Regions from separate parts of the Deinococcus multiflagellatus genome, predicted to be linked through region 2. Evidence: riboswitches for the same ligand, from Rfam matches in the RefSeq annotation. Region 2 holds a riboswitch; the other holds the start of a gene.
The links. Region 2 has a riboswitch for cyclic di-GMP ahead of K7W41_RS13300 (hypothetical protein). Riboswitches for the same ligand answer to the same signal wherever they lie in the genome.

Region 1 (3,288 bases), on a different contig from region 2:
TCGAACACCTTGTTGCCGTTGTTGTCGCGGAAGTACGCGACGTTCACGGTCACGGTGCTGCCGTCCACCAGCTTGATGGGCGCGGTGCCGCTCACATCAAAGGTGTCGGTGGCGCTGCCCAGGTTGGCAATTTCCATGCCAATGGAGGTGCGGGTGGGCGCCGTGGCGCTGGTGCAGGTGCTGGGCGGAATGACGGGCGAACCAGGGTTGCCGGGCTGGCCCGCTTCGGGGGTGCCGGGGATGCCGGGGTTGCCGCCCGGGGTGGGCGTGGGGTTGCCGAAGGACAGGCCCGGCAGGTTCACGATGTCGCGCGTGGCGTCGCTCTTGCTGGGGTCGTTGCTGGAGGTGGTGACCACCGTGACCGTGGGGGCGTTGACCGGGTTGGTGGGCGCGCCGCCAGCCGGGAAGGTCACGCGCACGAGCACGTCGGCGGTGGCGCCGGGGGCCACGGTGCCCACATCGGGGGTGCCGTCGCCGTCGGTGTCGGGCAGCGGGGTGCCGTCGGGCTTCAGCAGCGTCACGGTCGCGCCGGCCGGGAAGCCCGCGAGGCTGGTGGTGATGTCCAGCACGTCGGGGCGGTTACCGGTGTTCTGCACGGTGTTCGTGAAGGTGATGGTCGTGGTGGTGGCAATCGCCTGCGCGGTCTGGGTGTCGCTCGCGCTGGGGGTAATGGTGATGCCCTCGGGGCTGGCGTAGGGCGGGGTCACGGGGTTGCCGTTGCCGTCCGGGTCATTCTTGGGCCCAATGAGCGCCGAGTCGTTGCGGGCCACGGTGGTGACGTTGGAGTTGTTGGCGTCACGGGGCACGCTGGGGTCGTTGTTGAAGGCCGGGTTGTCGCGGCGGTTGCCGGTGGGGTCGGCGCCGTAGCGGTCGGTGTTGGCGGCGGCGGCGGGCACCGTGTACACCTGGAAGAACTTCACGCTCTGGTCAATGGCCACGCCCGAGATGGAGGTGATGGCGGTGGCCGCCGCAATTTCGGCGTCGCTCAGGGTGTTGTCGTTGTTGGTGTCGGCGCTGGCGGGGAAGAAGCGGATGTTGTCCGGGGTCTTCACGGTCCCGGCGGGGTCGGGGGTGTTCGTCAGGTCGTAGGCTTCGCCCGGCACGTTGCCGGTGTTGGTCAGCGTGTAGGCGAAGCTCACGGTGTCGCCGGGGCGCGCGGTCGCACTCTGCCCGGGGCGGGTGTAGTCGGGGACAGTGCGGTCGGCGCTGCCGTCGTTGGGGGTGATGGTGAAGCTGGGCACCGGCAGCACGGTGGTGGTCACCGGGTTGGAGGGAATGGGGGGGTTGGGGGTGGTGCCGCCTTCAGGCGTGAACACGATCTCGGCCGTGTTGGTGATCACGGTGCCGGCCGGGGTCCCGGCAGCGGAGGCGGTGCCGGCGGCCAGCGCGGCCAGCAGGGTGCAGATGGTCCAGGATCTCTTCATGTCGTTTCCTCCGGGGAGCAGGGGGCGAAAGCTTCTCAGGTGACGGTCACGCGCGGGGGTCATCTGCGCGTTTGGTCCGGGCAGGAGGCGGGGGTCTGGGGCCGCGCGGCGGTGCGGGCCACCGCGCGCCGCCACGCCAAACCACAACGGCCACGGCCCCCGCATGAAGCGGTGACCGTGGCGGGGTAAAGCGCGGGCAGCTTGAGCATCAGAACACACCTCCGAGAACAAAGAGTTGACCGACAGCCTGCGGAACAGTTCCGCCTTCTGTCGGTCGCGCCACTCGCTCCTCACCTGACATAAGCGCCCGTCTGCGCCAGGTGATTCATCGCTTCAGAACTCAGGTTGTGCAATCAGGGGGCGAAAGCCGCCGGGGTCTCTCCGGACAGGCACGCAAGCGAGGGTTCAGAGGACTGACACCTTCATGTCTGACTCAGGCGTCACTATGAACTTTCTCACTCCGTACGTCCACCCGTATCATCCCGGGCCTGGGGGGGGTTGTCAAACCCCAAGGCGGCCGGATGACGCTTTGGCAATGGGGGTACCAGTTCCCCCATCAAAGGCGTCTATCTCTTCAATAAAGCGGTCAAAGAGGTAGCGGCTGTCGTGCGGGCCTGGGCTGGCTTCCGGGTGGTACTGCACCGAAAACACCGGGTAGCGCGCGTGCGCCATGCCCTCCAGGGTGCCGTCGTTCAGGTTCACATGGGTGGCCACGAAGGCCCCATTGGGAATCGAATCAATGTCCACGGCGTACCCGTGGTTCTGCGACGTGATCTCCACATTCCCCGTTAACAGATTCTTCACCGGCTGGTTGCCGCCCCGGTGGCCGAACTTCATCTTGAAGGTCTTGCCGCCCGCCGCGAGCCCCAGAATCTGGTGGCCCAGGCAGATGCCGAAGGTGGGCAGCAGCCCCATCAGTTCCCAGGCGGTCTTGTGGGCGTATTCCAGCGGGGCCGGATCGCCGGGGCCGTTGGACAGAAACAGGCCGTGCGGCTGCAGCGCCATGATCTGCGCCGGGGTGGTATGGGCGGGCACCACGATAGGCTCAATGCCCACCTCGGCCAGCCGCTCAATGATGGTGTGCTTAATCCCGAAGTCCATCAGGACCACGCGTTTGCCGTGCCGCAGGGTGGGAAAGGCGTAGGGCAGGGCGGTGGTGACCTCGCGGGTCATGTCGTGCCCGTCAATGTCCTGGTGGTCGCGGGCGCGCTGCACATACACCTGTTCCTCGGCGGGGGTGAACTCGCCGTAGGAATCTTCGGGGTGGGTGTAGGAGCGGTGGGCGATCACGCCCTTGACCACGCCGCCTTCGCGCAGACGCCGCACCAGCGCGCGGGTGTCAATGCCCTGAATGGACACCACTCCGTACTGCTGCATAAAGGCTTCCAGCGACTGCTGGGCGCGGTGGTTGGAGTACTCGCCCGAGAACTCGCGCGAGATAAAGCCGCGCACGTAGGGCTTGTTGCTCTCCATGTCGTAGATCGCCACGCCGTAGTTGCCCACATGCGGGTAGGTGATCGTCACGATCTGCCCGTTGTACGAGGGATCGGTCATGATCTCCTGGTAGCCGGTCATGGAGGTGTTGAACACCACCTCGCCCACGGTTTCGCCCCGGTGTCCGAAGGCGTAGCCCCGGTACACGGTGCCGTCTTCCAGGGCCAGGATGGCCCGCTCTTTTCTGATCATGTGTGTCCCTCCATTCGCGCCTCGCTGGACGCGTTTCATGGCCGGGCGCCGCGCGGTCCATCCTGGCTTGCCCAGTCACGGGTTTACCAGCGGTAGCGCACGCTCGCCTTGCCGATGATGACATTCCCGGTCACGCTGCGCTGTGAGGTCATGCCGTCAAAGCGGTTGATCAGGTCGG
Region 2 (3,288 bases):
GTCCAGTGTCAGCGCAAAGGTCAGCGGCGTGCGCGCCTCGGCGGTCAGCGGGGCTGGTGGGGGCGTCACGGTGACCGCCTGGGCCCCCACACCCAGCAGCAACCCCAGCAGCACCAGCGCGCGCCCGGTCATTCAGTTCACCGTGAAGGCGTACCGCGCGCCCACCAGTTCTGCGTTCTTGTCGTCGGCCAGCACCAGAATCTGGTACTTACCAGCGGGCAGACCCGTGATGGCATAGGTTTCGAGCACACTCATGCCGGGGTACACGCGGCGGGGGCGGCCCGCGATCTTCTGCACCAGTTTGCCGCTGGCGTCGTAGATCTCGGCCCGGGTGGTGGGCACGGCCAGGCGCGTGCCTGTATTGCTCAGGGTGACATTCAGCTGCATGCCGCTCCCCGAGCGGCCCAGCTGGGGGTCCTGGAACTTCAGCTGGCTCTGGCCACCGGGCACCTGCACGACCACCTGCACGGCATACCGGGTGACCTGCTGCAGGCTCAGGCTGTTGGGCCGGGTGGGGGCCGCTGCGCCACTGCCGGTCACCGGGGTCACGAACACCACACCCCAGTGGCTGCCTGGGGCGGCATTCCGGGGCACCTGAATGCGGTAGGGCACGGTCACCTTGCCCTTTGCGGGCACCGTGACCAGCGTGCTGGAAAATTTGATCCAGTCCGTGTTGCTGCGCTCCAGGGCGCCGGGTTTCAGGTAAGCCGTGCCCGCCTTGGCGTCCGACCGCACGTCGCCCAGCGAGAGCTGGGTCTGCACCGGGGCGGCGCCCGTATTGCTCAGGGTCAGTGAGCCCTCCAGCGTGGTGTTGGGGCTGGCGGTGTGCTCGACCACCAGGGGGCTGGTGACCTGCACCTGCGCCCGGGCGGCGCCCAGGCTGATTAAGGTGGCCAGAACAGCAAGCTTCTTCATGCCAGAACCTCAAGAAAACCGGGGAAAGTGCCGGTGGCCCCTTTCCCCGCTGGTGGGTGTGTGTTGCGCTTACAGGCCGGTGCCGATGGTGTAGGTCAGCGTGCCCGTAAAGTTCTCGAAGCCGCGCGTGGCGGTCACCGAGTAGGCCACGTTGGCGGTGCCGCCGGTCGTGAACTGGGCAATGCCCGTGATCAGGTTCTGGGCCGCGAAGTTGTTGCCGCTGAAGTTCACCGCGGCGCCCGTGCCGCCGTTGCCTGCAGCGGCTGTGCCCACCGTGGGCGTCAGGCTGATGGTCATGCCAGCGGGCAGGCTGGTGAGGCCGCCGGCCAGCGCCAGCGACACGGTGATCGAGCGGTCGCCATCGGCAGTGTTGTCCTGGGTTTCGTAAGCCACGCTGGCACTGCCGGCGGCCTGCGCGGTCGTGCCGAACTCAGCGTTCACAAAGTCCACCGAGAGGTTGCCCGTCACACTCAGGGTATCGGTGCCGCTGTTGGTGGCGGTCACGGTGGTGGACTGGGTGGCGGCAGTTGCCGCTGCCAGAACAGGAGTGGTGGAGCACAGAGCCAGAGCCGCCAGAATCACATTGATCTTGTTCATGATGATCTCCCTTTCTTACAGACAAGGGCGTTTCGTGGCCTGTCCACGAATTGCGCGCCGAGTCGGTCGCACCACTTGCTCCCTCTGCCCGAGGTGCCCGGATTACAGGACAGAGATCAACGCACCTCTTCGCCTGAGTCATCTCGAAACGAAGTGCACGAAAGATGCCGCCTGGGCGCTCACAACCCTCTGACATGAGACAGATTGGGCAAGAATGAACACATGGGGGAACTCGGGCGCTGTGGTGGTGCAAGAGGTAGGGGCGGCTGCCAGCGTTCGGTAAAATCTTTTGAGCAAAAAACCGCTCTGAATGGGAGAATTGGTGAACGGGCCTCTCGGCCTTCGCCCTTATCCCGCTTTTCTCTTCTGTTGCCAGACCTCTTTCATGAAGGGGCTGACGCTCTGACAGAGGCTTTGTCAGGGCCGGATCAGGGGAGAGCCGGACCCCAGCTGCACCTAGTGCGCCGCCCACCTGTCGTGGAGCTCGGTCAGGCGTGAAGTACAGGGGCGGCAGGTCGCCAGCTGCACCCAGTGCGCCGCCCACCTGTCGTGGAGGTGCCGGCCACCCGGGCGTTGTTCAAAGGCGCATCAAAGGTGCAGGCAAGAAAGACGGCGGCTTCTTCGCCGCCGGTCACGTTCTCCCTGTTCCCGCTCTACCCGTCCTGTCTTGGCCGCCAGCCGGGGGGGCGCAGCAGATAGTTGAGGCGGTCGCGCCAGGTGCGGGCCCCTTTCACATCGCGCCACAGGGCCGCGAATTCGTGAAAGGCCACGCGGACCGGGTGGTAGGTGTTGATGTTGTGCACCAGCCCGTAGCGCACCCGCTCGGTTTCGGCCTGAAAGGTGCCCAGCAGCCGGTCCCAGATGATCAGAATGCCCGCGTAGTTCTTGTCCAGGTACACGTCGTTGCTGCCGTGGTGGGCGCGGTGGTGGCTGGGCGTGTTGAACACGTATTCAATGGGCCGGGGCAGGCGCCCAATGCGCTCGGTGTGCACGAAAAACTGGTACAGCAGGTTCCAGGACTGCGCCAGCAGCACCATCCAGGGTTCAAAGCCCAGCAGCGGCAGCGGCAGCCAGAAGGGCAGGGCGGTCATGGGCACCCAGGTCTGGCGCAGGGCGGTCGACAGGTTGTAGTGCTGGCTGGAATGGTGCACCACATGGCTGGCCCAGAACAGGCGCACCTCGTGGCTGATCCGGTGAAACCAGTAGTAGGCAAAGTCGTCCAGAAAGAACAGCAGCACCCACACCCACCACGCCTCTGACGGCAGGCGCAGCGGCGTCCACAGGTACAGGGCGGTGTAGATGCCCAGCACCACTGCTTTCCAGAACACGTTGATCAGCACGTTGCCAATCCCCATGCTGAGGCTGGTCAGGGTGTCGCGCGCGGCGTAGCCCATCTTCGGCTCGCCGTGTTCGTCGTGGTCGCCCAGGAACCGGTAGGCGGCCCACTCGATCAGCAGCGACAGCACGAAGACCGGAATGGCGCGTTGCAAGAGGTCAATCATGGGTGCCCCCCGGCCACAGGTGCAGGCTGTCCAGGGCGGTGGTCAGCGCGGCCTGGCGCGCGGTGTCGGGCCCCAGGGCCAGCGCGGCGTGCAGGGCGCGGTAGTGGTCCAGGGCACGGGTCTGGCGGGCCACGTCGCGGAAATACAGGGGCCCGGCCTGGGTGTAGACCTCGTGGAAGGCGCCCAGCAGCAGCGGCGCCAGCGCATTGCCACTGCCGTGGGCCGCGAGGCTCTGGACCGTCCAGTCAAAGGCGGTAAAAGCCTGCGGGGCGTC

Region 1: another riboswitch for cyclic di-GMP. It lies ahead of K7W41_RS08985 (DUF11 domain-containing protein); the one in region 2 lies ahead of K7W41_RS13300 (hypothetical protein).

Annotation. Positions count from the first base shown of each region.
Region 1 covers NZ_JAIQXV010000005.1:102,411-105,698, reverse strand. The annotation lists gene K7W41_RS08985 (DUF11 domain-containing protein) at 1-1,424, opposite strand, end outside; cyclic di-GMP riboswitch class II at 1,684-1,769, opposite strand; gene carA (glutamine-hydrolyzing carbamoyl-phosphate synthase small subunit) at 1,926-3,110, opposite strand; gene K7W41_RS08975 (hypothetical protein) at 3,194-3,288, opposite strand, start outside.
Region 2 covers NZ_JAIQXV010000011.1:12,799-16,086, reverse strand. The annotation lists gene K7W41_RS13310 (hypothetical protein) at 1-132, opposite strand, end outside; gene K7W41_RS13305 (hypothetical protein) at 133-915, opposite strand; gene K7W41_RS13300 (hypothetical protein) at 985-1,512, opposite strand; cyclic di-GMP riboswitch class II at 1,564-1,648, opposite strand; gene K7W41_RS13295 (sterol desaturase family protein) at 2,166-3,014, opposite strand; gene K7W41_RS13290 (GntR family transcriptional regulator) at 3,007-3,288, opposite strand, start outside.